DNA from 4 places in the Rhodococcus sp. 2G genome. Region 4 is predicted to be linked to each of the others. Evidence: riboswitches for the same ligand, from Rfam matches in the RefSeq annotation. Region 4 holds a riboswitch; each other region holds the start of a gene.
What was found. A riboswitch is a leader RNA that binds a small molecule or an ion and turns the genes downstream of it on or off. The one in region 4 is predicted to bind thiamine pyrophosphate.
Positions count from the first base shown of each region.

Region 1: another riboswitch for thiamine pyrophosphate. It lies ahead of BO226_RS03520 (3-oxoacyl-ACP reductase); the one in region 4 lies ahead of thiC (phosphomethylpyrimidine synthase ThiC).
Region 2: another riboswitch for thiamine pyrophosphate. It lies ahead of BO226_RS01940 (ABC transporter substrate-binding protein); the one in region 4 lies ahead of thiC (phosphomethylpyrimidine synthase ThiC).
Region 3: another riboswitch for thiamine pyrophosphate. It lies ahead of thiO (glycine oxidase ThiO); the one in region 4 lies ahead of thiC (phosphomethylpyrimidine synthase ThiC).

Region 1 covers NZ_CP018063.1:744,344-749,454, forward strand. Annotated here, with positions in the region: gene BO226_RS03505 (phosphodiesterase) at 305-1,225, shown strand; gene BO226_RS03510 (stealth family protein) at 1,222-2,694, opposite strand; TPP riboswitch at 2,981-3,072, shown strand; gene BO226_RS03520 (3-oxoacyl-ACP reductase) at 3,127-3,891, shown strand; gene BO226_RS03525 (LLM class flavin-dependent oxidoreductase) at 3,891-5,111, shown strand, end outside.
Region 2 covers NZ_CP018063.1:388,653-396,965, forward strand. Annotated here, with positions in the region: gene BO226_RS01930 (ABC transporter ATP-binding protein) at 1-577, opposite strand, end outside; gene BO226_RS01935 (ABC transporter permease) at 574-1,359, opposite strand; gene BO226_RS01940 (ABC transporter substrate-binding protein) at 1,337-2,404, opposite strand; TPP riboswitch at 2,387-2,483, opposite strand; gene BO226_RS01945 (hypothetical protein) at 2,802-4,514, shown strand; gene BO226_RS27575 (hypothetical protein) at 4,521-4,667, opposite strand; gene BO226_RS01950 (hypothetical protein) at 4,888-5,085, shown strand; gene BO226_RS01955 (CsbD family protein) at 5,249-5,446, opposite strand; gene BO226_RS27580 (hypothetical protein) at 5,566-5,742, shown strand; gene BO226_RS01960 (magnesium transporter CorA family protein) at 5,772-6,791, opposite strand; gene BO226_RS01965 (serine/threonine-protein kinase) at 6,849-8,313, opposite strand, start outside.
Region 3 covers NZ_CP018063.1:3,264,798-3,273,110, reverse strand. Annotated here, with positions in the region: gene BO226_RS15405 (serine/threonine-protein kinase) at 1-1,118, opposite strand, end outside; gene BO226_RS15400 (glutamate ABC transporter substrate-binding protein) at 1,124-2,086, opposite strand; gene BO226_RS15395 (hypothetical protein) at 2,083-3,435, opposite strand; gene BO226_RS15390 (NUDIX hydrolase) at 3,573-4,424, shown strand; gene thiE (thiamine phosphate synthase) at 4,429-5,118, opposite strand; TPP riboswitch at 5,145-5,257, shown strand; gene thiO (glycine oxidase ThiO) at 5,254-6,318, shown strand; gene thiS (sulfur carrier protein ThiS) at 6,315-6,527, shown strand; gene BO226_RS15370 (thiazole synthase) at 6,520-7,305, shown strand; gene BO226_RS15365 (hypothetical protein) at 7,396-7,929, shown strand; gene BO226_RS15360 (ABC transporter ATP-binding protein) at 7,998-8,313, shown strand, end outside.
Region 4 covers NZ_CP018063.1:4,620,528-4,628,840, reverse strand. Annotated here, with positions in the region: gene BO226_RS21995 (potassium channel family protein) at 1-312, shown strand, start outside; gene thiC (phosphomethylpyrimidine synthase ThiC) at 400-2,184, opposite strand; TPP riboswitch at 2,183-2,292, opposite strand; gene BO226_RS21985 (IS1380 family transposase) at 2,497-3,930, shown strand; gene BO226_RS21975 (MOSC domain-containing protein) at 5,032-5,760, shown strand; gene BO226_RS21970 (acyl-CoA synthetase) at 5,767-7,188, opposite strand; gene BO226_RS21965 (IclR family transcriptional regulator) at 7,336-8,073, shown strand; gene BO226_RS21960 (hypothetical protein) at 8,197-8,313, shown strand, end outside.

The DNA of each region.
Region 1 (5,111 bases), 1.4 Mb from region 4:
GTGTGTCGGACGCCGAACGTCCGTCGACCCTGTTCGCGCGCCGAACCGGGGTTCGCTGCCGTAACACGCGGGGCGAGCCCCGGTTCACCGCGTCAACGACCGGTCCGTGAACGACCCTCTGTTGTGAGCCAGATCACCAGGGCTGAAGCGGCTGTCCGTTTCCGCAGGTCACCAGGCAATGACACGCTGTTCGCCGCGGGGTCTGGGTCTCGATGTGATCCAGAAGCCATGGAGTCGTGGAAACACAATCGCTACCGTTGATGGCGATCGAGTGCCCGAAACGGGCGAATGGAAGTGAGAGATCATGGGCAGTTCTCCGGCCCCTGAACGAATTGCCGAATACCCCAGACCTTCGCACACGCTGCTCCACCTCACCGACACCCACCTCGTCGGTGGAGACGAACTCCTCTACGGCACCGTCGACGCCGACACCCGCCTCGGCCTGATCCTCGACGACATCCGGGCCTCCCGGGTCCGACCCGACGCCCTGGTGTTCACCGGCGACCTCGCCGATCGCGGCCAGCCCGACGCCTACCGCAAGCTCCGCGGACTCGTCGAACCACTGGCCGCAGCGCTCGACGCCGAGATCGTGTGGGCGATGGGCAACCACGACGACCGCGCGACCTTCCGTGAAGAGCTGCTCGACGAAGCGCCTCTCGGCGCACCGATCGACGCCGTCCACACCGTGGGCGGACTTCGGATCGTCAGCCTCGACACCTCGGTCCCGGGCCATCACCACGGTGAGGTGACCGACGACCAGCTCACCTGGCTCGCCGACGAACTCTCGACACCCGTCCCGTTCGGTACCGTTCTCGCACTGCATCATCCGCCCGTGCCGAGCGTGTTCGACATGGCTGTCCTTGTCGAACTGCGCGACCAAGCGGGCCTCGCCGAAGTATTGCGCGGCACCGATGTCCGCGCCATCCTCGGTGGTCACCTGCACTACTCGACCTCGGCCACCTTCGCAGGCATCCCGGTGTCCGTCGCCTCGTCGACCTGCTACACCCAGGATCTGAACGTCCCGGTCGGTTCGCAGCGCGGGCACGACGGCGCGCAGGGTTTCAACCTCGTGCACGTCTATCCCGACACGATCGTGCACTCCGTGGTGCCCAGCGGAAGTTACGCCACCGCCGGGCAGCCCCACACGGCCGAGGACGCGGCGCGGCGTCTGGCCGAAGCCGGCATCCGCATCCCCGAGAACCCCGACCTCACCGTTCGGATCTAACCGACGTCCGGTCGGCCCGGGTGGCCGGTCTCCCAGGGTGCCGGGATCGGGTAGTACCGCTCCAGGAACTGCGTGACCTTCGCGGTGCGCAGCTCCAGGTCGACCTCGGGCGTGCTGCCGTCGTTGAGGCAGAACAGGTCGAGATTGCGGCGCGCCAGGATCGTGTCCAGATGTCGCAGACCGGACTTCACAGTGGTGTCGACGTACTCCACCTTCGCCGTGGTCTGCTGCACCGCGCGGCCGGTCAGCAGCGTGTAGTAGTGGTAGAAGGAGTTCGTCACCGAGATGTTGTCGGCCGCCCGGAACGGGCTCGCCGCCGTCGCAGCGAACTCGTCCCCGAACTCGCGTTCCATCTCCGCCATGATCGACCTGCGCAACGGGACCGGGGTGTGTTCGAGGTGCCGAGTGATGGTGACCCCGAAGCGATCCTGCAGGAGCTTGCGGTTCATGCGGGCGGAGTTCTCGAATCCGCTGCGCGACGGGTCGTTCCGACCCAGCCCGATCCGCACGTCGCACTCGATGAACTTGCTGACACCCCCGCCGGAGAAGAACAGGCTCGGGCTCACCCGGCGACCGAAGAACATGTCGTCGTTCGAGTACAGGAAGTGCTCGGACAGCCCCGGGATGTGGTGCAGTTGCGACTCGACCGCCATCGAGTTGTAGGTGGGCAGCGCCGACGGGTCGGCGAAGAACTCCTCGCTCCGCACGAACGTCACACGCGGATCGTCGGCGAGCCACGCCGGTCGCGGCGAGTCGGTGGCGACGAAGATCCGCCGCACCCACGGCGCGTACATGTGGACCGAACGCAGGGCGTACTTGAGTTCGTTGATCTGCCGGTAGCGCGCCGGCGAGTCGTCACCTTCGCCGACGACGTAGTTCTGCATCAGTTTCGCGCGCTTGGCCTGGAACGACTTCGACGACCCGTCCACCCACGAGAACACGAGGTCGATCTCGAACGGGATGTCGCCGGGGTGGCGGTCGAACATGCCCTCGATCGTGGGCCACAGCTGTCCGTACCGCTCGACCGTCGTCCGGCGCATCTCGTCGCGCAGGGCGACCGTGCGGGTGAGGGCGTTCGGACGAGGCATGATCACCTCGTCGTCGGTGTAGGTCCACAGCTCGATGTCCACACCGTTCGACGCGCCGTACCGCAACCCGCTGGTCAGCTCGACGCGCGGGCGGAACAGCCGGAACACGCGGTCCTTCCTGTCGCGTGAGAGCCGTCCGTCCGACACCGGAACCGGGCGTCGCTTGGAGCCGACAGCCTTCGAGTAGAACGGCTCGTCGGCGCATCCCTCGGCGAGCGCGGCACGCAATCTCTTCCGATCGGCACGGTCGATCGCCAGGATCGGGCGGTCGCTGTCGTCGCGGACGAGCAGGTAGTCGATGTGCGCCCGGTCGAGGGCGCGGCGCAGGAGCAGTACGTCCTCGATCTGCGCTTCGTCGGGCGTCGTGGTGGTGATGGGGATCGCGTAGCGATCCTCGAACCATACGACGTCCTCGTGGCGCGCGGGTCCGCGGACCGGGGCACGGTCGAGCGGCGGGGCGTCTCCGACCTGCTGGGAAAGGGAGACGTAGGGAGCGTTGTAGGGGGCCGGCGTGTGCGTCGGAATCTCCTTTCACGGATCGGGGCAGGAAAGGCTCATTTTAACGCCGATCTGAGCTAAGTTCCCGGGTCGGTGATGTGACGATCCGATGAATGCCGACGCCGACGGTCTCGACGGGGTCGAGATCCCGAGGTGTAACCTGTGCGCAGGACTCGACACGGGGTGCCGGACACGGCTGAGAGAACACCCGTCGAACCTGATCTCGATTATGCGAGCGAAGGGATGCCGAGCCGGCGACAGGCCTGAGGTCTGTCGCCCTCACGCACCCTTCCCGACACAGGGAAGGCACAGAAGATGTCATTGCAGAACCAGGTCGTCCTCGTCACCGGTGCCGGTCGCGGCCTCGGCCACAGCATCGCGCAGGCGTTCGCCGACGAAGGAGCCGCCGTCGTTCTCGATTACCGGCGCAGCGGCGAGAGCGCGCACGAACTGGCCGACAAGATCGGACCCGAGCGGGCCGTCGCTCTGAAAGCCGATGTCACCGACCGCGCCGACGTCGAGTCGCTGTTCGCGCGGGCCCGCGAGCACTTCGGGCGACCCGTCACCACGGTCGTCAACAACGCCCTGCCCGACTTCTCGTTCAACGGCGACGCCCGCGCCAAGGCGGACGAGATCGGATACGCCGAATTCGGTGCCCAGTTCGACGGGGTCGTCGGTGGTGCCGTCAACGTCATCCAGGCCGCGCTGCCGGGCATGCGGGAAGCCGGCGGCGGCAGCGTCGTCAACATCGGCACCAACCTGTTCCAGCACCCCGTCGTCCCGTACCACGACTACACCGCCGCCAAGGCCGCGCTGCTGTCGCTGACCCGCACCTTCGCCGCCGACCTCGGCCCCGACGGGATCCGCGTCAACATGGTCTCCGGTGGGCTGCTGCGCACGACCGACGCATCGTCGGCGACCCCCGAAGCGGTGTTCGACCTCATCGCGTCGTCGACGCCGCTGCGGAAGGTCACCACCCCCGAGGATCTCGCGGCCGCGGTGCTGTTCTTCGCCTCCGACTGGTCGCGGGCCGTCACCGGGCAGAACCTGGTGGTCGACGGGGGACTGGTGATGAACTGATGACCGGACCACGCACCCTCCACCTCAACGCCTTCCTCTACGGCGTCGGGCACCACTCGGCGGCATGGCGCCATCCCGACTCCGCCGCCGAACGCATCGGCGACATCACGTATTTCGAGGAACTCGCCCGCACCGCCGAACGAGGACGCCTCGACGCCGTGTTCTTCGCGGACGGTCACAGCGTCAACCCGAAGTACACGGCGGGCACCACCTGGTTCCTCGAACCCCTCACCGCGCTGGCGGCCATGGCGCGCGCGACCGAGCACATCGGTCTGGTCACCACCGTTTCTGCAAGCTTCTTCACGCCGTTCCACGCGGCACGGATGCTGGCCTCGCTCGACCACATCAGTGGTGGCCGCGTAGGAGCCAACATCGTCACCTCGATGTTCGACGAGGAAGCGCGCAACCACGGATTCGACGCGCTCCCGCCGCACACGGAGCGATATGCCCGGGCGGAAGAGTTCATCGAAGTGCTGTGCGCACTGTGGGATTCGTGGGACGACGGCGGTGTCCTCGTCGACCGGGTCGGCGGCAGGTTCCTGGACTCCTCCGCGATCCGTCCGATCCATCACCGGGGCAAGCACTTCCGCGTCGACGGTCCCCTGACCGTGCCGCGGTGCCCGCAAGGCCGACCCGTGCTGTTCCAGGCGGGGGCGTCGGAGACCGGGCGCAACCTGGCGGCCCGCCACGCCGAGGCCGTCTACTCCGTCGCGTGGGACATGACCGCGGCGATCGAGTACGCCACCGACCTGCGCGCGCGGATCGCCGCGGCCGGCAGGGATCCCGGTACGGTCGCCATCCTGCCCGGACTCGTCACCTACGTCGGTCGCACCGAGGAGGAGGCGTGGGCGAAGAAGGCGGAACTCGATGCGCTCCTCGACGTCGATGCCGCCGTCACCCAGCTCGGCGTCTTCACGGGTCAGGACTACACCGGCCACGACCTCGACGCTCCCGTCGACGACCTGCCACCCATCGAGGAGTTCACCGGGCCGCAGGGGCGCTACGCGACGGTGCAGCGCATCATCGAGACCCGCCGTCCCACCCTGCGCGAACTGCTCGGCTACCTCGCCGCGGGTGGTGGTCACGCGACGATGATCGGCACCCCCGAATCCGTCGCCGACAGCATCGAGGAATGGTTCAGCGCGGGTGCCTGCGACGGCTTCAATCTGATGTGCCCCGCCTATCCGGATTCCCTCGACGACTTCGTCGACCTCGTCGTC
Region 2 (8,313 bases), 1.0 Mb from region 4:
CCGCCTCGCGGACGTCGTGCGTCACCATCAGCACCGTCCACCGATGCTGCTGCCACACCTGCTGCAACCACAGTTGCATCTCGGTGCGGGTCAGCGAATCGAGTGCGCCGAACGGCTCGTCGAGCAGGAGCACGTCGCGCCCCTGCAGCACCGTGCGTGCGAGCGACGCGCGTTGACGCATACCGCCCGACAGTTGGTGCGGGGCAGCGTCCTCGAAGCCGGCCAGGCCGAAGGTCGGCAGCAGTTCGCGGGCGCGGGCACGAGCGTCGGATCGCTGTACACCCTGCACCTCGAGCCCGAGTGTGCAGTTGTCGAGCACCGTCCGCCACGGGAACAGCAGGTCCTTCTGCGGCATCAGCGCGACCTGCCCGGGTGCCGCGGGGGAGTCGCCGACGAGAACCTCTCCGGTGTCGGGTTGCTCGAGTCCCGCGACGATCGAGAACAGCGTCGACTTGCCGCACCCACTCGGCCCGATGAGGGACACGAACTCGCCGGGCTCCACAGCACAGTCGATGCCGTCGATCACCGCCCGGTCGCCGTACGACTTGTGGACCGAGGCCACCGTCACCGCATTCATCTCTCACCCCTCGTGAGCGCCCACGGCGCGACCATCCGTTCGACGACGAACGTCAGCGCGTACAGCAGGAGTGACAGAGCAGCGGTCACCACTACGGCAGCGAGCACGAGATCGGTGCGGAACGAGTTCTTCTGCGTGCTCATGTAGATGCCCAGACCGGATGTCGCGCCGACGTATTCGGCGAACACCGCACCCACGACGGCGTAGGTGATGCCGATCCGCAGGGCGGTGAAGAAGCGGGGGAGCGCGGATGGCAGGCGCACGTAACGGAACTGCTGCCACCGCGACGCGCCCATACTGCGTAGCAACGCGCCCGCCTCCCGGTCGGCCGCCGCGAACCCTTCGAGCAGCCCGATCGCGACGGGGAAGAACGTCACCAGCGCGATGACGAGGATCTTCGGTAGCAGTCCGAAACCGAACCAGATGATCATCAACGGCGCGATCGCGATGATCGGCAGGGTCTGCGACACCACGAACAACGGCACGAGGGCCCGCCGCAACCAAGGCGAGAAGTCTACGACGATCGCGAGGGCCCACGCCAGTGCCAGCGACACGGCGAACCCGACCATCGTGACCTGCAGAGTGGACCAGGCGTGCCCGGCGATGTCGACGCGATGAGACCACCCCTGCGTGAGAACGCGTGCGGGGGAGGGCAACACCTGCGGGCGGACACCGCTCACCACGACGTACGACTGCCAGATCGCGACCAGAGCCCCGGCGATGAGCAGCGCGGGAAGGAGCCGACGTGCGCGGCCGATGCTATCGGTCTTCGAGGTAGTCATCGGTGACATAGGTCGACCAGTCCGGCTCGGTCGTCAACGGGCTGCCGTCGGGTCCGGACAGCACGCCGTTCTCGTACAGGAACCGGGCATAGCCCGACCATTTCCCGGCGTCGAGGACTCCGACGGCGCCGGAGGCGTCACGCATGTACTCGGCGGCGAGCATGCGCTGGCTCTCGTAGACGAGTTCCTCGTCGGGGAAGGCCCCGGGGTTCGCCTCGAGCAGAGCCCGGGCTCCACGATCGGGGTCGTCGGCGGCGATCCGGTAACCCTGGTGCAGCGCCTGCACGAAAGCGCGTGCCTGCTCCGGGTTCTCCGTCATCCAGTCCTCGTTGCCGTCGACGACGATCGCGTACGCGTCGGGGAAGCCGTAGTCGGTGAAGCCGAAGTACCGCATGGGCAGGCCGCGGTGCTCGGCCTCGAGACCCTCCCATGCCAGGTACGACACGGTGAAGTCGGCGGTCGACGAGTAGACGGCCTCGTACGACGACGTCCCGAGCGTCACGTTCTCGAACTCACCGCGACCACCGTCGTTGCGGATCACTTCGGCGAGCATCTCGTCCTCACCGGGGTTGGCGAAGCCCGCGAAGGTCTTGCCGTCGAGATCCGCCGGCCGCGTGATCTCGGCGTTGTCGGCCCGCACGGCGATCCCCGTCGCCCAGTGCTGCAGCGGTGCGAGGACCGCGACGGTCCGGGACCCGGCGGCTCTGGCGATGGTCGATGTGGCGTGCGTGGAGATTCCGAACTCGGCGCTACCCGCGTCGACGAGGGTGTCGGGGGTCGCGTTGTTGTACGGCAGGATCTCGACGTCGAGACCCGCATCGGCGAACAGACCTTCCTGCTGCGCCACGTACAGGCCGGTGTGATTGGTGTTGGGCGTCCAGTCCAACGCGAATCGGATGGTGTCGCTCCCGGAATCGGACGAGCACCCGACGACCGCGGAGAGTGCGGCGACGAGGGTGAGCAGTCCGGCGAGAGTCCGCCGCGCCTTCACTGCGCGGGCAGGGGACGGATCGATGTGGGTACAGGCGTGGTCATGTCGGGACATCCCTTCGTCAGCATTACCTGGTCAGGTTCGACGGGTGTGATCTCAGCCCCGCTCGTGCGGAGCACCCCGTGTCACGGGCGACCCTAGCACCATGCCCTCCTGGGGCCGCCGGGACGGGAGCAGAACGGAAGATGTGACCCGAAGTTACGGAAATGCCCAGGTCAGGATGTCACCCTCACATTTCACCCGCAACGGAAGGATCGAAGATCCCGACTCTTCGAGTGATGGTCCCTGCCACTTCCCCCGAACGGCAGGGACCGTCGCTCTGCGCATGTCTCTCCCTTGCGCGGACGATGAAGGGCCGTCGGTGAACTCCGACGGGTCCGTTCTTCTGTTGTTTCCGTAGACCCGACTCCCGCAACGGTGTTCAATACGCACGAACCGATCGGGGGATGGGATGCGCGCAATGATGGGCGCCGCGATGGCTGCGGCGGTGATGGGAAGTGTCCTGACGGCATCGGTGGTGTCGGCGGAGACGAGCGGACGCACCGAAATGCCGTATGACTCGTCGGCGCCGCTGGCCGGCGAGGTGCTCGGGTCCGTAGTGTCGATACCCGCGCCGCTGCCGGCGGAAGCGGGACTGCGACCCGCCGCGTGCGACCGGTTGTCGTATCTGCGGTGGCGGTCGGCCGACGGACCGGAGAGTTCGGCCGACGCCGACCGGATCCTCGTCGCCCAGCCCGGGATCTTCGAGGGAGCGGGCGCGTTCGAGAGCATCGCGCGCAACACCGTCGTCGCGGCCGCGGCCCGTGGTGCCCACGTCGAGTTCTGGGCACTCGACCGGCGATCGAACTGCCTCGAGGACCACACCGGTACCCGGGCGGCACTGCGGACGGGTTCGCTCGACACCGCGACCGACTACTACTTCCGCGGTGCCGAAGTGGACGGGCGACGATTCGCCGGCCACGCGAGCGGCGCCGACGTCGCGTGGCTCTCGCATGTCGGCATCGAGCAGACGCTGCGCGACCAGTACGACCTGCTGCGTCACGAACTCTCCGACCCGGAACTGCGGAAACGGAAAGTGTTGTGCGGCGGACATTCTCTCGGTGGTTTCATCACCGGCTACTTCGCGGAATGGGACTTCGACGGAGATCCCGCCACCACGGGCGACGCCGGTTACAACCAGTGCGGCGGGTACTTTGCGCTCGATACGGTGATCGAGGCGGGAGCGCCCTCCCCCGGGCAGAGTGCCCTCCCGGATCTGCCCGAAGCGGTCTGGGCGCCAGTCGATGCGTTCTTCGGCTCCATCTCGACGGCATCGCCGGTGCTGGCACTTCCCACGGTCATCAATCCCGAGACGACGAATCTGCTCGCACTCACCGGACTCGCCGCGCGACTGGACCCGGACAGCACCGACGGCATTGTCCCGCGCATGCCCGACAACCCGAACATCGACTGGACGTTGCGCACTCTGTTGTCGGGGGACTACGCGATGTTCGCGACGGGCGACCCGGATGTGCGGACGTTGAACGCGACCAACGAGGCGGTGCTCGGCGCGATCCTCGACGACAATTCGCAACCGCTGGGGTTCCTGCAGGTGAGCGTCGGATTCATTACCGGGGCGCCCGTGCGCGACAAGCTGTTTCCTGTTCCCGCCACGCCGGAGGTGCTCGGGTCGGGATTCTTCGGCGATGCGCTCAAGGCGTCGCCGGCGGTGTTCGCGGATCCGGGAGTCGTCTACCGGTGGCTCGACTACGACGAGGTGGGCACTGGGGCGTCGTCACCCGACGAGGCGCGGTACACCGATCGGGGGAGCGAGGTGACGTCGATCGCGGAGCTGGCGCGGAATCTGTCGGAGCCACCACTGGATTTCACCGAGTGGTACTTCCCGTCGAGGCTTCCGTTCGACCTCGTATCGGCGACCCGCTTCGAAGGGCATCTCCACCGCGACGGTGTCGCGCGCAATCCTGTGGTGACGCTGGTGGCGAGCGGCGGGATCCCGTTGCCGGAGAAGGATCATCCGAACGAACGCAGGTGGGTGCTGCCCGGATACAAGCACATCGATGTACTCACTGCGGCCGCCGATCAGAACGACGGGCGGCCCGAGCAGGTATCGCAGACGCTCGCCGACTTCGCAGCCGACCGAGTCGGTAGCTTCACAGTCGGGTGATGCGGATCAGGCGCCGCGCGCGGAGAAGATCGAGGTGTAGTCGTGGGGACCGCCCACTTCGGCGACAGCGGTGACGGGTTCGGTCTCGGCGTCGGTCTCCGGAGTGGTGGGCGCGAGGAAGAGGGGTCCGTCGAATTCTTTGTTCTGGCTCATGGCCGTCCTTTCGGGTGCGGCCGGGTAGTCCCCGGCCGTGGGGCAGTGCGAAGAAGAGGGGCCGCGGTACACGCGGCGGGGAACTCTCACGTCCGGTTCGGAACCTTCGGGCACTGTGGTGCGAGGTTGCTCATCATGTGCGAGCCGAACGATGTCTCCACCCTACACCAGAAGGTTCGCGCGACGTTTGACCGGCGAGTCGCGTGGGAAGACACTCGGCATGGCTACCTACAGAGTGATCGACCCGACCGGGAACGTCGTGGATACCAAGGAAATCGAGAGCGCGGACGACGCGCACGCCTGGTTCGTCGACCAGCGCGCCGACAACAGCGAACTCGGCTGGCGTATGGAGGCGCAGAACGAGCAGGACGGTACCTGGCACTTCTTCGACGACACCGAAGGCACCTCCTCGAAGTAGTCCCGGCAGCACCCCGTGAGAGCGGGGTGCTGCACGCACCGACACAGCGCGGTGCGTGCAGCACCTCAACAGCGCGGTGCCGAGCACCTCAACAGCGCGGTGCCGAGCACCTCAACAGCGCGGTGCCGGTAGTCGTAACTACCGGCACCGCGCAGTTCAAGGGCTACTTCTTGAAAGCGTCCTTGACGTTCTCGACGGCATCCGAGACCTTGTCGCCTGCCTGCTTCAGACCGCTGGAGGCCTGGTCACCGCGACCCTCGGCTTCGAGATCACGATCGCCGGTCGCCTGACCGGTGTTCTCCTTGATCTTGCCGCCCGCTTCTTCTGCCTTGTGCTTTGCCTTATCGACGAAGTCGGCCATGGGGTCCTCCTGTGTCATCGAACGTTGCTCTGACGGAGTACCCCACCCGAACAGCCTGAAACCGAACACGACCGGCTCGTCCGTGTCAGACTTCGACACAGACAGCCAGGAGGAGACCGATGTCGCATCCCACCAACTCCGGTCCCGAGAACGACGACCCGATCGGGGACGCGCCCGACGCCGATCCCGAACTCGTCCGCGACGGGCCGGTGCAGCGCCGGCGTTCGGCGGGTGCGGTGATCGCAGCCGTCGCGGTGGTCGTCGTGATCGTCGTGCTGCTCGTAGTTTTCCTCTGAACAGAGCCGTTCACCGAGCAACGCGGGGTTCACAACCAGTCGCGGCGCTTGAAGAGCACGTAGAGCACGATCGCCGACACGACCATGATCCCGACCCCACTCATCAGTCCCCAGGCCTCGCCTACCCCGGGATAGGGCACGTTCATGCCGTACCAACCGGTGACGGCCGTGGGGACGGCGATGATCGCGGCCCATCCCGTCAGTTTCTTCATGACGATGTTCAGGCGCGCGTCCTGCAGCGACAGGTTCGTCTCGAAGACGGTGTTCACCATCTCGCGCAGTGAATCGGTCCACTCCGCAGCACGCATCACGTGGTCGTAGAGGTCGTTGTAGGAACTGTCGAGTTCGGGGTGGTGGTTGCTCTCGGCGCGGGTCCGCAGGACGGCATTGACGACCTCGCGCATCGGCAGCACAACCCGCCGGAGCTGCACGAGTTCCTTGCGGAGCCGGTAGACGCGTCGCTGGATCTGCCGGGTGGAGGCGCCGTCCTCGAAGAGGCAGTCCTCGAGGTCCTCGGCGGCGTCGTCGAGTTCCTGGATGGTCTCGAACTGCCCGTCGACGACCGTGTCGAGCAGGCCGTGGATCAGCGCACCCGGTCCGTACTGCAGCAGGTCGGTGTTCTCGTCCCACCTGCGCACCGCCTCGTCGATGTCGAAGGGAGTGCCGCGGCGAACGGTGACGACGCCGCGGGGCAGGACGAAGGCGGAGATCCGGGTGGTGCGGAGCCGGGACTCGTGCGCCTGATTCTCGTCCTCGGAATCCGGAAACAGGTGTGTCGCGTAGACCGTGAGGAAGGTATGGGTGGCGTAGCGGGTGGCCTTCGTGCGCTCGCCGTGTGCGAGCGAATCCTCGACGGCGTGCGGGTCGAGGTTCCATTCCTCGGCGAGTTCGAGCAGAGCCGTGTGCTCGGGATTCCACAGATCCACCCAGACGAGGGCCTCGGGATCGGCGAGATGCTCCGAGACGGCTGAGAGCGGGAAACCTTCGTCGACGAGTTTCCCGTGGGCCCACCGCCGGGTCCGGATGGAGTTGTCGTATCGGTCCGTCACCTCGGCAGTGTCCCCGAAATCGGCGGGCTTCACACCACGTTCCCGTCACGACCGGGCTCACACGACAGGACGATGCTCGGTGTCCACCAATCGCAGCACCTCGTCGACGAACCCGAGGTCGATCCGTGGCCGATCGTCAGGCCGCAGACCCTGTTCGATCCGTACCCGCATCGAGGTGAGCGTGGCGATCACGTGTGGCCCGCCGTCGGTCAGATAGCGCACCATTCCGCGCGCCGCGCACGCGTCGACCACGACGGCCAGGGTCTCCTCGGCCTCCTCGATGCGTCCGGCCGCGTGCAGGCAGGAGGCGAGCAGACGGTGGGCCTGCAGGTGGGCGCGGGGACGCGAGGTGGTGCGCTGTACCCACATCCGCGCCCATCCGACGGCCTGTTCCGCCGCCTCGGGCTCCTCGTTCTCGCTGAGCAGCCGGATCGCGGTGGAGTCCTCGATCTGGAGGGTGATCTCGACGGTTCCGTCGGGGTGGGGTGTGGTGTTCTCCGGCATCGTGCGTGTCGAGGGGCCTGGAGTGGCGATTCCGAGCCGGACCCGTTCGTTCTCGATGCGTGCCCGCAGGCGCGGCAGGTCGTGCAGCGCCGCGACCCGCAGTCCTTCGGTGAGCAGGGCGACGGCTTCCTCCCGGTTGCCCTGCAACATCTTCAGGCGCGCAGCGGTACCGAAGCGAGCGATGAGGAAATCCGTTCCACCGCCTTCTATTCCGAGCAGGTTGCTCTCGTCGAGCAGTGCTTCGGCCTCGGCGGTCCGTCCCTGTTCGTAGAGCAGCTCTCCGAGCATGGCAGCGGCGAGACGCCCTCCGTGGGTGTGGATTCCGCCGTTTCGTCGCGCTCGGCGCAGCGCTGTGCGGAAGTACTTCTCGGCCGAGGCGACGTCGAGTCGTTCGTTCGCGGCGATGCCGCACAGGCACTGACCGTAGATCGACGCGAACGGTCCGCGGGTCTCGCGGTGGTAGGGCTCCGCCCATTCCTGCCGCCGGATCGCTGAGGTGAAGTCGAAGCGGAAGATGTCGGCGTACGAGGCGAAGTCGGCTGCGGCCGCCACCACCCACGGGTGCACGGAGGTCGGATTCTCCAGGCACGGCGCGATGAGTTCGTAGATGCCGTCGATGCGGTCGGAGTTCATCAGGATCGACGCCTCGACGGCATCCGCCTCGATGCGGAGTGCTTCGACGTCGTAGCTGTCCGTCACCCCACGGTCGAGCAATTCCCGTACTGCCGCGAGGGTTCTGCGGCATCGGTCCAACCGCAGCAGCGCACTGTTCGCCCAGGCCTGCGTGAGCAGCAGGCGCGGATCGTTTGCGACGGCCCGCGGCGGCAGTTTGTCGATCAGGGCGAGCAGCGTGGCGATGTGCCCGTGCTCCATCAGGTACATGCCGTCGTCGGCGAGCAGGTCGACGGCGAAGTCGGTGTCGTTGGCGGCGAGGGCGTGGTCGACGGCCTCCTGCAGCATGCGGTTGCGGGCGAACCAGTCGGCGGCGGTGCGATTCAGGTCCGCGACCTTCTCGGGA
Region 3 (8,313 bases), 1.4 Mb from region 4:
AGTGTGCGTCCGACCGTGTAGATGTCGCTCGCGACCGTCGGCCCGGTCCGGACGATCTCGGGTGCTTGGTATCCCGGCGTCCCGTACAGATAGCCGTATCCCTCGATCGCGGAGACGGCGCCGAGGTCGATGAGTTCGATCTGCTCGTCGGTGACCATGATGTTCTCGGGCTTGAGGTCGTTGTAGACCAGTCCGATGTCGTGCAGATACTGCAGTGCCGGTAGCACTTCGAGCATGTATGCGATGGCCTGCTCGACGGGGATGCGGTTCGGTGGGGGATAGTTGTCGAGCACGGTACGCAGGGTGTGACCACCCAGGTACTCCATGACGATGTATCCCATCGGGGTGCCGTCGGGTGAGGGGTGCTCGACGAAGTTGTAGATCTGCACGATGCTCGGATGGCTGACCTCGGCCAGGAACTGGCGTTCGGCCACCGCGACCGCCTGGGCCTCGGCGTCGCCACCCTGCAGCAGGCCCTTCAGCACTACCCAGCGGTCGCTCACGTTGCGGTCGATCGCGAGGTAGATCCATCCCAGTCCGCCGTGGGCGAGACAACCCTGCACCTCGTACTGCCCGGCGACGAGGTCCCCGCGGTGCAGGGCCGGAGTGAACTGGAAATGTGTTCCGCACTGGGGGCAATCACCTTCTGTGGGACCCGGCCCCGACGGGGTGCTGCGTCCCACCGGTTGTCCGCACTTCGCGCAGAACCTCTTGCCTTCGGAGACGTGAGGATCGCGGAGGACGGCGTCGACCGGATCCTTCGTGGTGGGGACCGGCACGTCGACGAGGCCGGCGATGCGGCGACGCTGGGTTCCGCGCGGCCGGATGCGGCGGTTCGACGAACGTTGGGAGGACGAACGCTGGGAGGACGAGCCGGACCAGATCGACGAGCGCTGGGTGGAGTCGGGCCGCGTGGCGGGGACGGGGCCGCGTTCGGTGGCAGGTCCGGCATCCCCGGCCGCCCGCGCGGTGGCCGGTCCCGAGTCGCTGGTCGACGGCTCGGTCGCGGGTCCGGAATCCGCTGCGCGCCTAGTGGCGGGCCCGGAGTTCACTGCCCGTTCGGTGGCGGGGCCGGAATCGGCCGACGGGGTATCGGCCGGTTCGGGTTCGTCGGACATGGCCGTCACTTCCGGTAGTTCGGTGTCGGGGGTGACGGAGTGGGACCGAGCACCCGCAGGTACTTGTCGTACAGCGCCGTCCACGTCCCGTCGGAGCGGATCCGTTCGAGGGTGGCGTTGACGAAGCGTACGAGCTCGTCGCTGCCCAGCCGGATTCCGATTCCGTACGGCTCCGATCCCAGGGAGGGGCCGACGAGTTCGAGATATGGGTCCTGTGAGGCGAGTCCGGCGAGGATCGTGTCGTCGGTGCTCACGGCGTCGACCTGCTGTTGCTGGAGGACGACGAGGCAGTCGGCCCACGACGGCACGGTGAGGATCGACGCCGACGGCTGCACTTCTCGCATCCGGAGCAGCGAGGTGGTGCCCTCGACGATGCACACGCGCCGGCCGGCGAGATCGGCGGCGGAGCGGATGTCGGATCCCCGGACGACGAGCACGCGCTGCTGGGCTCGGAAGTACTCGGTGGAGAAGTCGACCTTCTCGCGTCGGGCGCACGTGATGCTCATGGTCTTCGCGACGATGTCGACGGTGGAGTCCTGCAGCGCCTTCTCGCGCTCGGCCGACGACAGGATGCGGTAGTCGACGAGGTCGGGATCGCCCAGGAGGTCGCGGGCGATCTCACGTGCGATGTCGACGTCGAAACCGGTGATGCGCCCGGTCGCGGTGTCGCGGTAGCTCATGAGGTTGCTGCCGGTGTCGAGGCCGACGATCAGCCGGCCGCGCGTGCGGATCCGATCGATCGCAGGTCCGGTGGCGTTCGGATCCGGGGGAAGCGAGGCGGTGGGATCGCCGCAGTCGGGGGCGGGCGGTGTGGCCACCGACGACTCGAGCATCCGCGCGTTCTCGGGAAGCGGGAGAGAGGTCGTCGTCCCTTGGAGGCCGGGGGCGCGCGGTGGGGGGTCGGTCGCGCACCCGCCGGCGAGTGCGGCGACGACGCACAGGCCCGCGACGAGAACGCGCTCTCTCACTGGTACTCCTTCAACCGGGGCCGGAGACCGACCCACACGCCGACCAGCGCCACCGTCAGCAGCACCACCGACATCGGTGCGAGGCCGGCGAGGGTGCGGGAGGCGCGGAACTCGTTGTCGCGCAGTTCGGTGCGGGTGTCGTCGATTCCTTCCGTCAGGGCCGCATCGAGAGCGACGAACCGGGCGGTGGACTCGCCGGGACCTGCACCGACCGCGAGGACCGAGGCCGCTGCGTAGTCGCCGCGGACGAGGGCGTCGACCATGCGTGCATGCGAGTTGATCCATGCGTCGTGCGCCGACCGGGCGGTCTCCACTGCCTCGGCGCCCGCCTCGAGGGCGGAATCGCGACCGTACTCGTCGAGGATGTTGCCGAGCCGCGCCATGTTGGTCTCGAAGGTGTCGTCGTACGCGCCGGTCGTGTCGCGCCGGGCGATCAGCAGGGTCTCGGCGGTACGCGACTGCTGGGCGAGGATCCGGCCCTCGGTGAGATCGGCGAGCGGTGCCGCACCGCGCTCGATGGCGCGTTCGGTGGCACTCGACGAGGCCAGGCCCGCGACGAGCAACCAGCACAGCAGCGCGCCGGTCGCGCCGATCGCGACGAGGATTCCGGGATTGAGGGTGCGACGACTGCGGCGGCTCACGACGGCGTGCGCCACGCACAGGGCAGCGACCGTGACGAGGAGCAATCCGATCGCGAGCCAGGGCGGTCGCACCGCGTCGCGCTGGGTGTCCTCGACCGCGGCGACGCCGCGCGTGTGCAGTTCCTGCGCGGCGGGGAGCAGTTCGGTCTGCATCAGGTGCGAGGCCTCGCCGAGATATGCGGCGCCGACCGGATGCCCGGTGCGGTTGTTGGTGCGAGCCGTCTCGATGAGACCCGTGTAGACGGGCAGCAGCCGCCCGATCTCCGTCAGGTTGTGCGCGGTCTCGCGGTCGGCATCGGTCAGGCCGGTCGCCGCGATGACGAGATATTCCGCGGCCTCATTGGTCGCCCGGATGTAGCGACTGCGCACCGCCTCCGGTTCGAGTCCGCCCGAGATGAAGCCCGTCACGGCGGCGGCGTCGGCCACCGACAGCGCGCTGTAGAGATTCTGGGCCGCGCTGGCGAGCGGCTCGATGGACGCGAGGAGACGATCGTGGGTGGCCTGCCTGCCGGACACCATCGTTGCGGAGACCGCTGCCGAGGCGACGAGCAGCACGGTGAGCACCACCCCGAGGACCACCAACCGGACCGGCGTGGACCGGAGCAGGGCACGAGCGTCGTCGAACCGGGCGTCCGGAGTGTCCGTATCGGCGTCGTCGCGGATGTGGCTCTCGACAGGAGCGAAGGGAGGGGTGATCCGTACGTCCACCGGGCACTCCCTTCCTCGTGTCGAGCGGTCTGAGGGGAGCATATAAGCAGCCCGGCGGTATTGTTGCCGTCCACGGACGGCGGGGATCCGGTACCGGGTACAGGTCCGGGCGAGGGCGGGTCGGAGAGACGGACGCAATGCGTGGAGACGGTGACGGCTGGGCGGTCGGACCGGACGGCGAGAAGCGCTGGGGACGGCACGGCGCCGCAGGTCTGCTGCTGCGCGCTCCGCTCGCGGACGGTCGCCCCGCGGTTCTCCTGCAGCATCGGGCGGCATGGTCGCACCAGGGCGGGACGTGGGCACTTCCCGGTGGAGCGCGCGACTCGCACGAGAGCACCGTCGACGCCGCCGTGCGGGAGGCCCACGAGGAGGCCGGCATCGATCTCGCGGCCGTGACGGTACGCGCCGAACGCGTCACGTCCGGTCTCGCAGGCGGATGGACCTACACCACCGTCGTCGCCGACGCCACCGAAACTCTCGTGACCAGTCTCAACCAGGAGAGCACCGAACTGCGCTGGGTGCCCGAACCGGAGGTCGAGGCGATGCCGCTGCACAGCGGCTTCGCCGAGGCGTGGCCGTCGCTGCGCACCTCACCGGTACGCATGCTGCTCGACACCGCGAACGTGCTCGGAGCGAGCGGCCCCACCGGATGGTGGCGCGACCGCCCCGGCGCGACGAGCGCCCTGCTCGCCGACCTCGCCGCGGTCCTGCCCCGCACCGTCGAAATTCCCGACGGGACGTTCGGCTGGGTCCCCCGCGTCGAAGCGGTCCTCGAAGGGCATGCCCGCGACGCGACGATCGACGACGTCCGGATCCCGGTGCACAGCGCGGACGGCAGCGGCGACGACGAGCTGGCACGGCTCGCCTCCACCACGGCCGTGGTCGACCCCGGGGTGACGGTCGTGGTCACCGCGGATCGCGGCCTGCGCGCGCGGTTGCCCAGGGGCACGATCTCGATGTCGCCCTCGGCCGTGCTGGGCTGGCTGTAACGCCTCAGGTCGGGAGTGCGGCCTTCAGCGCCGCCGCGGCTGCCCGCGGATCGGATGCCTTCGTGATCGCCCGGACCACCGCGACCCGCGTGGCACCGGCGTCGAGCACCTCGGGGAGCCGCTCGAGATCGATGCCGCCGATCGCGAACCACGGCCGTGCCGGCTGCGACTGCGCGACCTCGCGCGTCACCTCCAGCCCCGCTGCGGTCCGTCCCGGCTTGGTCGGTGTGTCCCACACCGGCCCGGATGCGAAGTAGTCGACGCCCGCCTCGATGTCGGCGAGCGCAGCCTGCGCGCGGCTCGACGTCGAGCGGCCGATGACGATCTCGTCGCCGAGGATCTGCCGCGCGTGCCGCACCGGCAGGTCGCCCTGACCGAGATGCAGGATGTCGGCGCCCGACGCGAGCGCGATGTCGGCGCGGTCGTTCACGGCCAGGAGCGCACCGTGGCGTGCACACGCCTCGCCGATGATCTCGAGGGCGGCGAGTTCCTCGCGTGCCTCGAGGCGTCCGAACTTCTTCTCGCCGGCCGAGTCCTTGTCGCGCAACTGGACGATGTCGACCCCACCGGCGAGGGCCTCCTCGACGAACCGTGCGAGGTCGCCGGTGTCCCGGCGAGCGTCGGTGCACAGATACAACCGGGCGGTCGCGAGGCGGCCGCGCGGGTCGGGATGGTTGCCGCGATAGGTGGTCACGACCAAGACGGTAGCCTCTAAGCAGAAAGTGACGACACGGGAGTCCCGAGGTTCGCGGGGCTGAGAGGGGGCCTGCCGGCCCCGACCGTTATGACCTGACCCGGATCATGCCGGCGCAGGGAGTGAGGTGGACCAATGGCAACTGTGGCCGTCGTGGGTGGCGGAGTGATCGGGCTGTCGATCGCATGGCGCGCGGCCCGCTCGGGGCACATCGTGACCGTGCACGACCCGAATCCCGGCAGTGGCGCCTCGTGGGTGGCCGGCGGGATGCTGGCCCCGCTGTCCGAGGGCTGGCCCGGTGAGGACCACGTGCTGTCCCTGGGTGCGGCCTCGCTCGACCGCTGGCCCGGATTCGCGGATGCACTGCGCGCGGAGACCGGCGTCGACGTGTTCACCGCCGAGGAGTCGCTGACTGTCGCGCTCGACGCGGCGGACGCGGCCGACTTGCGGACCGTCGCCGAATGGGTCGGGGAGCGGGGGCACGAGATGCGTCTGCTCTCCCGTGCGGAGATCCGGGAGTTCGAACCGTCGCTCGGCCCGAAGGTGCGTCTCGGACTGCTCGCGCCCACCGAGTCGTCGGTCGACAACCGTACGCTCGTCGACGCCCTGCGCGTCGCGGCCACCGCGGCCGGGGTGCGTTTCTCCGACGCCGCCGTCCACGATCTCGCCGACCTTCCCGACGATCAGGTGGTGCTCGCCGCCGGCTCGGCGTCGGCGCGACTGTGGCCGGGCCTTCCGGTCCGTCCGGTCAAGGGCGAGATCCTGCGCCTGCGGGTGCGGCCGGGCGCGACTCCGCCGCCGCAGCGCACCGTGCGCGCGAGTGTCCACGGACGCCCCGCCTATCTGGTGCCCCGCCACGACGGCCTCGTCGTGGGCGCCACACAGTACGAGGCGTCCGACACACAGGTCACGGTGGCCGGGGTGCGCGATCTGATCGCCGACGCCGAGAAGATCTTTCCTGCGCTCGGCGAGTACGAACTGTTCGAGGCGAGTGCGGGCCTGCGCCCGATGACCCCCGACAACCTGCCGCTGATCGGCCGGCTCTCCGATCGTGTCGTCGCCGCGACCGGCCACGGCCGCAACGGTGTGCTGCTCACGCCGCTCACCGTCGACGCGGTGCTCGCCGAACTCGGTGGGCGGTCGCTGGCCGACGCGCAGTACGCCTGTCCTGGACGAATTACGGAAGCGAGTGTGGGATGACGAACGTATCCGTGGGCATCACCGTCAACGGTGAGGACAAGTACTACGACGCGGCCCCGACCGTGTCACAACTGCTGAACGAGCTCGGTCTGCCCGAGAAGGGCATCGCGGTCGCCGTCGACGGTGTCGTGTGCCCGCGTGGCCGCTGGTCGGAGCCGGTCACGCGCGGAGCGAGCATCGAGATCCTCACGGCGGTCCAGGGTGGCTGACACACACGATCCCGGCGCCGACCTGCCGCAGCTCACCATCGCCGGCCGCACCTTCGGATCGCGGCTGATCACCGGCACCGGTGGCGCGGCGAACCTGGCCGTGCTCGAGGAGGCACTCGTCGCGTCGGGCACCGAACTGACCACCGTCGCGATGCGCCGTGTCGACGCGGCCTCCGGAACCGGTGTCCTCGACCTGCTGCGCCGCCTCGGCATCGAACCGCTGCCGAACACTGCCGGGTGCCGCGGCGCGAAGGAAGCCGTGCTGACCGCGCAGCTCGGGCGGGAGGCGCTGGAGACCGACTGGGTGAAACTCGAGGTCATCGCCGACGAACGGACGCTGCTGCCCGACGCCATCGAACTCGTCTCCGCGGCCGAACAACTCGTCGACGACGGCTTCGTCGTCCTGCCGTACACGACCGACGATCCCGTCCTCGCGCGGCGCCTCGAGGACGTCGGTTGTGCCGCGGTGATGCCGCTCGGCTCGCCGATCGGGACCGGCCTCGGTATCTCGAACCCGCACCACATCGAGATGATCGTCGAGGCTGCGGGTGTGCCGGTGATCCTCGACGCGGGAATCGGAACCGCCTCCGACGCGGCGCTCGCGATGGAACTCGGTTGCGACGCCGTGCTGCTCGCGACCGCCGTCACCCGCGCGAAGGATCCGGCGCTGATGGCGTCGGCGATGCGTCACGCCGTCGAAGCGGGATTCCGTGCCCGGCACGCCGGCCGGATCCCGAAACGCTTCTGGGCCCAGGCATCTTCGCCGATGGAGCCGTGACCGGTACGGGAAGCCCCTGAGCACCTTGGTGTTCAGGGGTTTCCGATTGTCGCGCGACGGGTTACCGATCGGTCTGTACGATCCCCGGGCATGACAGTTGCACACAGAATTCTCGCTGCCGCCGCTGCCGGGCTCATGGGCACTGTCGTCGCCGTCGCGGCGCCGGGTGTCGCGGGCGCCCAGGAACCGTGTCAGATGGGCTGGTCGAACACCGGACCGAGGTCGTGCGCGACGACGGAGTTGTCCACGCCACCCGTGCTGACATTGGGCGACGGCATCTGCGCCGGCATCGTGCGCGCCGGTGGAACCGCCTTCGACGGCCCGCTCTACGAGTACTCCTCGGCGCCGGGTGCCACCCACGGGATCGAACTGCGGATCACGCAGGGCTACTCGCTTCTCGGCGAGTGGACGCCGAGCATCCTGAACTGCGACGTCACCGTCGCTTTCGACTGGCACAACCTCGACACCGGTGCCCGCGGTACGGAGACCCGCTTCGTGCCGGCCTTCCACACGAGCACCCGGCCGTTGGTCATGCACGTGTTCCCCGGGCCCGGCCGCGTTGCCCTGACGATGCGTACCGAGCGACCGAGCATCCCGGTCACCACCGAGGTCTTCGTCCCCTGACGCACCGCGTGCGGCTCCGGGGAGTGTGATCGGATGCGCTCGCCGGAGCCGCACGTAGGGTGGTGCGCATGATCGAAGTGACCGGCTTGACCAAGACCTTCGGGTCCACGACCGCGGTCGACGACCTGACGTTCACGGTCCGTCCCGGCATCGTCACCGGCTTCCTCGGCCCCAACGGCGCGGGGAAGTCCACCACGATGCGCATGATCCTGGGGCTGGACCGGCCGACCTCGGGAACCGCACTGATCGAAGGGAAGCCGTACAGCGAGCTGACACGGCCGCTCACCACCGTCGGGGCGTTGCTCGACGCGAAGTGGGTGCATCCCAACCGGTCGGCGCGGTCGCATCTCGCCTGGCTGGCCGCGTCGAACGGTCTGCCTGCCT
Region 4 (8,313 bases):
GAACACGAAGCCCTCACCGACACCGGATCCCTCCTCCCGCTAGGGATCACCAGGAATGTCGCAACCTTGAGTGCAACCTTCGTCGTCGCCCGACTGCTCGGTCTCGACGCACACCGTGTGGTAGTCGCAAACGACACGATCCACCTCGAACTCGACGGGTCCTTCGAACAGTTCGTCCTCGCCGCACGACACCATTGCCCCCATGTCACCGGGACAGATGCTCACTACCCCTCGTTCGAGGTACGACTCCGACGAACGCCTTCGAGGCAGCGCACATCAACATGGCACGAATCCGGAGCCGACAGACAATAGCGTCGACGATTGTCCAGCCATGCAGCGCTGGCGAGTTTCCTCCGTCGCACTGTGACCGCCAGCGACATTGGGAACTCACCCGACTCCTTACGTGGGCACACCGCCCGTTTCGGCTCCAATCGACTCGTGCCCCGCCACATCCTCGAGGGCCGGAACGGTGGGCGCGTTCAAGTACACCGTGCTGCCGGCGGCCCTGAACTGGTCGGACATATGTTGCATCCCGGCGACGGCGGCCTGGTCGGCGGCGTCACCGAACCTGGTCCGGATGTCTTGGGAGATACGCATCGAGCAGAACTTCGGCCCACACATCGAGCAGAAGTGCGCTGTCTTGGCCGGTTCGGCCGGAAGCGTCTCGTCATGGAACTGCTCGGCCGTATCCGGATCCAGCGACAGAGCGAACTGATCCCGCCACCGAAACTCGAAACGCGCCTTCGACAACGCGTCGTCACGCTCGACGGCACCGGGATGGCCCTTGGCGATGTCGGCGGCATGAGCGGCGATCTTGTACGTGATGACCCCGGTCTTCACGTCGTCCCGATTCGGCAGTCCCAGATGCTCCTTCGGGGTGACGTAACACAGCATCGCGGTGCCATGGCGGGCGATCTCGGTGGCCCCGATCGCGGAGGTGATGTGGTCGTAGCCCGGAGCAATGTCGGTCACCAGCGGCCCCAGGGTGTAGAAAGGCGCTCCATGACATAACTTCTGTTGACGCTCCACATTTTCCCGCACCCGATGGATCGGGATGTGGCCAGGGCCTTCGACCATCACCTGAACGTCGTGAGCCCAGGCACGGGTGGTCAGTTCGGCAAGAGTGTCCAGTTCGGCGTACTGCGCGGCGTCGTTGGCGTCGGCGATCGACCCCGGTCGCAGCCCGTCCCCGAGGGAAAATGCCACGTCGTAGCGGGCGAAGATCTCACACAGTTCGTCGAAGTGGGTGTAGAGAAAATTTTCCTCGTGATGGGCGAGGCACCAACCGGCCATGATCGACCCACCTCGGGAGACGATGCCGGTGAGCCGCTCGGCCGTGAGCGGTACGTAGCGCAGCAGCACTCCGGCGTGGATGGTCATGTAGTCCACACCCTGCTCACACTGCTCGATCACGGTGTCGCGGAAGATCTCCCACGTCAGCGCATCGGCCTGGCCGGCGACCTTCTCCAGAGCCTGGTAGATCGGCACCGTGCCGATCGGCACCGGGGAGTTGCGAATGATCCATTCTCGGGTGGTGTGGATATCTTCGCCGGTGGACAGGTCCATCACAGTGTCCGCGCCCCAACGGGTGGCCCAGCGCATCTTGTCGACTTCGTCGACGATGGAGCTGGTCACCGCTGAGTTGCCGATGTTGGCATTGATCTTCACCAGGAAGGACTTGCCGATGATCATCGGCTCGGACTCGGGGTGGTTGACGTTGGCGGGGATGATCGCCCGACCCGCCGCCACCTCCGAGCGCACCAGTTCCACGTCGCAGTTCTCCCGCAGCGCCACGAACCGCATTTCCTGGGTGATGATCCCCGCCCGGGCATAGTGCATCTGCGTGACCGTCCGGCCTGTCTTCGCTCGCACCGGGACAGGTCGGGGCCCCTTCCACTCCTGGGACGCCTCTCCACGCCGCACAGCCGAGCGGCCATCGTCGAGCAGATCCCGTTCTCGCCCCGGGTAGTGCTCGACGTCGCCGCGAGCAGCAATCCAGTCGGAGCGCGTCGGCGGGAGCCCGACCAGCGGATCGCTACCGGGACCTGCAGTGCGGTAGACCTGCAGCGGCGGGTTCGGCACCCCGCCGGGAGAGTCGTTCAAGCGGATCTCTGTGACAGGTACACGCAGGTCGTGTTCCTCGTCGTGGACATAGCTCAGGGCATGCGAATTGGATGCACTCATCGGAATCGTTCCTACTTCCTTCGCCGGCATTACCCGGGCAGGTTCGACGGTCGCAGGCTGCCTCAGCCCGATCTCAGCCCCTGCAATGGGGCTCCCGTGGGGACGTCACAGACCCTAACACCCGACTCGTCTCGCTGCAGATGTAGCTGGTCCGGTCGTCGGAGCGGTGCGAAGTCGGCCCGTCCTGTACGCCCGGATACACCGATTCGGTTGGGGTGGCGAGCGGGTCGTAACGACGAAATGCCCTGCCGTAGTGGAAGAATCGATCTTGTCTAGGGATCAGTTCACACCACACCGGAGGGCATCTCGCAGATGCAACTATCTCACACCCGGCCCGTCGCCGCGGCGAGGTTCGACGACCCGAATCTGATGTCGACCGCGGGGCTGGTCCCGGTGATGGCGTTGGCGCAGGCCAGCGGCCTGCTCACCCTGGCCGATCAGCACCTGAGCGTGCCGACCGACAAAGGTGCCAACGCCGGCTACAAGGTCGGGTCCCTGATCGGTGGGATGGTCGCCGGCGCCGACAGCATCGCCGACCTGGCACTGTTGCGGCACGGGGCGATGGAGACCGTCTTCGACCGCCCCTATGCACCGTCGACCCTGGGATCGTTTCTTCGCCAGTTCAGCTTCGGACACGTCCGGCAACTCGACGCCGTCGCCTCGCGGTTCCTGGGCAACCTCGCCGAGAAGACCCCACTGGTCCCCGGCATCGACACCGGGCGAGTCCTGGTCGATATCGACGATTCGATCATCGAGGTCCACGGCCACGGCAAACAAGGCTCCGGCTACGGCTACTCCGGCGTGCGCGGACTCAACGCCCTCATCGCCACCGTCACCACCGAGACCGCTGCTCCGGTGATCGTCGGCCAACGCCTGCGCCGAGGAGCGTGCGGCTCCGCACGCGGGGCCGCCCGGATGGTCTCCGATGCGCTGGCCACCGTCGACCGGCTGCGTTCCCAGGCCGGCGGGGCGGACGGCCACGGCGCGTCGAAGCCCCTGGTCCGCGGCGACTCCGCTTTCTACGGCTATCCCACCATCGGGGCCGCGCTCCGCGCCGGCGCCGATGTCTCGGTGACCGTGCGCCTGACCTCCACCATCAAACGTGCGATCGCCTCCATCGGCGACGACGAGTCCTCGTGGACGCCGATCCAGTACACCGACGCCCTCTACGACGAGGGCACCGACACCTGGATCTCGCGGGCGGAGGTCGCCGAGATCCCGTTCACGGCGTTCGCCTCCCAGAAGAAGGCCCACCACGTTGCGGGACGGTTGGTCGTGCGGCGTATCCCCGACCTGCGACCGAAGAAAGACCAAGGTCAGGGCACGTTGTTCGACATCTGGCGGTTCCACGCGTTCTTCACCACCACCGACCCCGACGACCTCGATACCGTCGCCGCCGACAAGACTCACCGCCAGCACGCCATCATCGAGCAGGTGCACGCGGACCTGAAGAACTCCGCACTCGCCCATCTACCGTCGAACTCGTTTCCGGCGAACGCCGCGTGGCTCGTCTGCGCGGTGATGGCGTTCAACCTCACCCGCGCCGCCGGGACCCTCACCAGCGATCCCAAACTGACGAAAGCGACGACCGGCACCCTCCGCCGCACCATTGTCTCGGTCCCCGCCCGCGTCGCCTCCTCGGCGAGACGGTTGACGCTGCACCTCCCGCAGAACTGGCCGTGGGAAACAGCGTGGCACAACTTGTTCGACAACACCTTCGGTCGCGCACACCCGATCGTCGCCTAACGCCCAGGACATCTGCCCACCCTCAACGCGAAAGCCCCAGTGGAACAACCCGACACGAGAGGTCGGATGCTCAACCATGCCCACACACCGTCCCATGCCACCCAACGAAACTCGCTGCGATCAGGCCAGCGAATCGGTGCATCCGGGGTACGAGCTACGAGGAGGTACTCTTCTGAATGTCATCGACTGTTGACTCGAGGAGATCGGGACCTTGTCCGCACAGCTGGCCTTCGATGGGGACTGCTGCACGATTCGGTGACAGTTTCGGTCACGCAGCCTGTGCGACCGGTGTGGTCATGATGGTTTCGAACTCGACCGGCGTCGATCGGGGGAGAGGCAGGTCCGGGACACCAGCAGGTCGACGGTCACGCCGAGAGGCCGTAATGCTTCGGCGATCTCTTCGAAGTGTTGCGCCGAGCGAGAATATCGGTCGGGGCCATGAGGACCGCCTGAAAGCCGCCTTCGATTACCAGTAACGCAAACGCAGTGGCTGCCAGGGCGGGGGCCTTTCCGGCGCCGACGTCTCCCTGCAGCAGCCGATTCATCGGCCGGAGGCGGTCATGTCGGTGTGGATATCGGCTATCGCCCGCAGCTGTGCACCTGTGGGGTGTACGGCAGGCCGGCCAACCATGCATCGAGCAGTCGTCCGGTGGGCTTGTGGGCGATGCCGACTTCTGCGGCTTGTGCGTTTCGAAGCACTCCGAGGGCAAGCTGCGACCGCAGGAGTTCGTCATAGGCCTGTCGGTCCCGTCCCTTTTCTGCGTGCTGTTCGGATGCGGGGACATGGACAGCGCGTAGCGCGGTCAGCCGCGACGCCGGCTTCCGTTGAGCCAGCAAGGTCGAGGGATTCGGGTCATCCAGCTTCGGGAGTCGGCGGCGTGCATCGACCGCGGCACGGCGCAGCATCCACGTGTCCACCTCATGTTTCTGCGATTGGGGTAGATCGCGAGCAGTGGTGCGGTGGATTCGCTCATCGGTTCCAACAGTGGTGAGGTCATCTGCAATGCGCCGTTGAAGAACATGGCGGAGACTCGGGTGTTTTCGTCCGCGAGTTGGAATCGCACGTAACATTTTCCCCAGTTCCCCGTATGCTCACGAGTCGTGCGTATCGATCAGGTGTGGCGTTATCCGGTGAAATCGTTCGGAGGAGAACGGATCGACGCCGCAGCGATCGAAGCGGACGGTGTGCGCGGCGACCACCTGTGGGCGCTGGTCGACGCCGAAACCGGAAACATCGCGAGTGCGAAGCGTTTCCGACGCTACGGACTGCTGTTGACCTGCTCCGCACGACTTCTGAACGACGACGACCCCCGCGATCCGGCGGCACTCGAGCTCACGCTCGCCGACGGCACGGTGGTGCGCGGCGACGATCCCGAGGTCGACGACCTGCTGTCGAAGCTGGTTGGTCACGACGTGCGGCTCGAACCGCGCGACCGCACCTACGACGAGGCGCCGTTGCATCTCGTCTCCCGCTCCGCGGTCGAAGCGCTCGGCACCGGCGACCCCACCGATGTCGCGTTGCGGCGGTTCCGGCCGCAGCTGGTCGTCGACACTCCGGACACGACCGGTTTCGTGGAGGACGAATGGGTCGGCCGACGGGTGTCGGTGGGCTCGGCAGTCCTCGAACCGCACAAGCGCACCGCGCGGTGCGTCATGGTGACGCTCCCCCATCAGGAGGTTCCCGCGCGGCGCGACATGCTGCGTGAGGTGATGACCGCGCATCAGGTGCCCAATGTGCCGGAGGGCAAGCCGATGCCGTGCATCGGTGTCTACGCGACCGTCCCGACTCCCGGCGACATCACCGTCGGCGACGAAGTCCGGATCGGGTAGACCGGGTCACTTCCCTGCGAGGTAGTCCTCGACGAGAAGCTTCTTCTGCACCTTGCCCATGGCGTTGCGCGGAAGAGCGTCGACGGTGCGGATCTCGCGGGGGCGCTTGTGGATCGACAGGGTCTGCGCGACGAAGTCCGAGAGTTCGCCCGGATCACGGAGATCCCCGACGACGTAGGCGACGATCCGCTGTCCGAGATCGTCGTCCGGCACACCCACCACCGCCGCCTCCTGCACGCCGGCATGGTTCAGCAGCGCATGCTCCACCTCGCCGGCGCCGATCCGGTAGCCGCCGGACTTGATCATGTCGACCGATTCGCGGCCGACGATGCGGTGGAAACCCTGGTCGTCGATCACGGCGATGTCGCCGGTCTTGAACCAGCCGTCCTCGGTCATCGACTCGGCGGTCTTCTCGGGGTTGTCGAGGTAGCCGTCGAACAGGGTCGCGCCGGACACCTCCAACTGGCCGAGGGTGTCGCCGTCGTGCGGCACGAGGTTGCCGGCCTGGTCGCGCAGGCGGGTGGAGACGCCCTGGATCGGCAGTCCCACCCAGCCGGGCCGGCGCTCACCGTCGTGGCGGGTGCTGATCGTGATGATCGTTTCGCTCATTCCGTACCGCTCGATCGGCGCGGAGCCGGTGAGGGCGAGCATGCGCTCGAAGACCGGCACGGGCAGGGGTGCGCTGCCCGAGACCAGGAGGCGTGCGGACGACAGTGCGCGAGCGGACGATTCGTCGGCGACGACCCGCGACCACACGGTGGGAACACCTAAGTAGAGCGAACCACCCGCCGCTGCATAGGCTTCGGGCTTCGGTCGCACCGTGTGCACGAGCGACGAGCCCTGCCGGAGCGCACCGACGACGCCGAGGATGAGTCCGTGGACGTGGAACAGCGGAAGTCCGTGGACGAGAGTGTCGTCGGACGTCCAGTTCCACGCCTCGGCGAGGCCGTCGAGGCCGGCCGCCACGGCGGACCGCGAGAGCACGACTCCCTTGGGGGCACCGGTGGTTCCGGAGGTGTACATGATCATTGCGGCGCTGCCCGGGTCCGCCTCGGCGTGCGAGGACGACGAGCGCGCGTTCGCGTCGACCGGGATCGCGGGCAGGGTGACGTCCTCGGGGGCAGTGCCGAGCCACACCTGCGCACCCGAGTCCTTCAGGATGTGCGCGCGTTCGGCCGGACCGGAATCCGGCGGCACCGGCACGGCGGCCACACCGGCCATGAGGCATCCGGTCGTGGCGATCACCGTCTCGATGCTCGCGGTGGCGTCGATGGCGACCCGCGAGGAACCGGCGACCTCGTCGGCCACCGCGGCGGCGGCTGCGATCAGTTCGGAACGGGTGAGCGATCCGTCTCCGACTCGGACGGCACTGCGGTCGTCGCCGCCTGCTCCGGACTCGGTGAGCGAGGTCAGCAACGGCACGGGCATGGTGGTCATCGGTGGGTCCCTTCTCGACGTCCTGCCGGACGGTGTCGCGCAGCGTATGGTCCATATTGTGGACCGATGTGCTACGATGCAGTCCGGCTCAACCTATATTCCGTGACGCCTGCCGTCAACGACGCGTGAAAGGTTCCGATGAACAGCGTTCTCACCGCACTCCGCGTGTTCGAGGAGGTCGCGACCACGCAACCGGTCGGGCTGTCGGAGTTGAGCAAGCGCCTCGACGTCCCCAAGAGCACCGTCCAGCGATGCCTCAGGACCCTCGCCGAGGCCGGCTGGCTGCGCCCCTCGACGGCGAACGCCGGGCAGTGGGTCATTACCGGCCGCGCGTTCAGCCTGGGCAGTGCGACGTCGTCCGGCGACGACCTACGCGAGGTCGCACTCCCGGAACTGAACCGCCTGCAGGCCGAGACGGGTGAGACCGTCCATCTCGCCGTGCCGGACGGGAACGAGCTGGTCCTGATCGAGCGACTCGACAGTCCCCATCAGCTGCGCGCCTTCCTCGCCCTCGGCACGCGCCTTCCCCTCCACGCCGCGTCGACCGGCAAGGCCTATCTCGCGTCGCTGCCCGACGAACGGATCGAAGACTTCCTCGCGACCGAACTCCCATCACTGACCGAGCGCACCGTCACCGAACCGGCGGCGCTGCGCGAGGAGATCGCCGAGATCCGCGCCCGCGGGTATGCCGTGACCGAACAAGGGCTGCACGACGGCATCGCCGCCGTCGCCGTCGCGCTGCGTGGGCGCGGTGGCACCGTGCGCGGTTGCTTCAGCATCTCCGGTCCGGCTTCGCGGCTGACACCCGACCTCTTCGCCGACTACGGCGCGAAGGCGCTGGCAGCGCGGGACGCGATCGAGCGTCGCCTACCCTGATCCGCTCCGAGCAGGACTGGCGGGCGCCCCCACCTCTGGACATATCGTTTATCGATAGGTATAACGATTATCGATGGTATCGACAATCGATAGCCCCGCCGTCCGGCGAGTTCGGAGACGACCATGAATTCCACCCACGACACCGACCGCCCCCAGGGCCCGGGCGCCGAACCCGACACGCTCTCCCCCACCGAGACGTCGAAGAAGGACCGCACCGATCTGCGGGCGTCCCTCACCGTC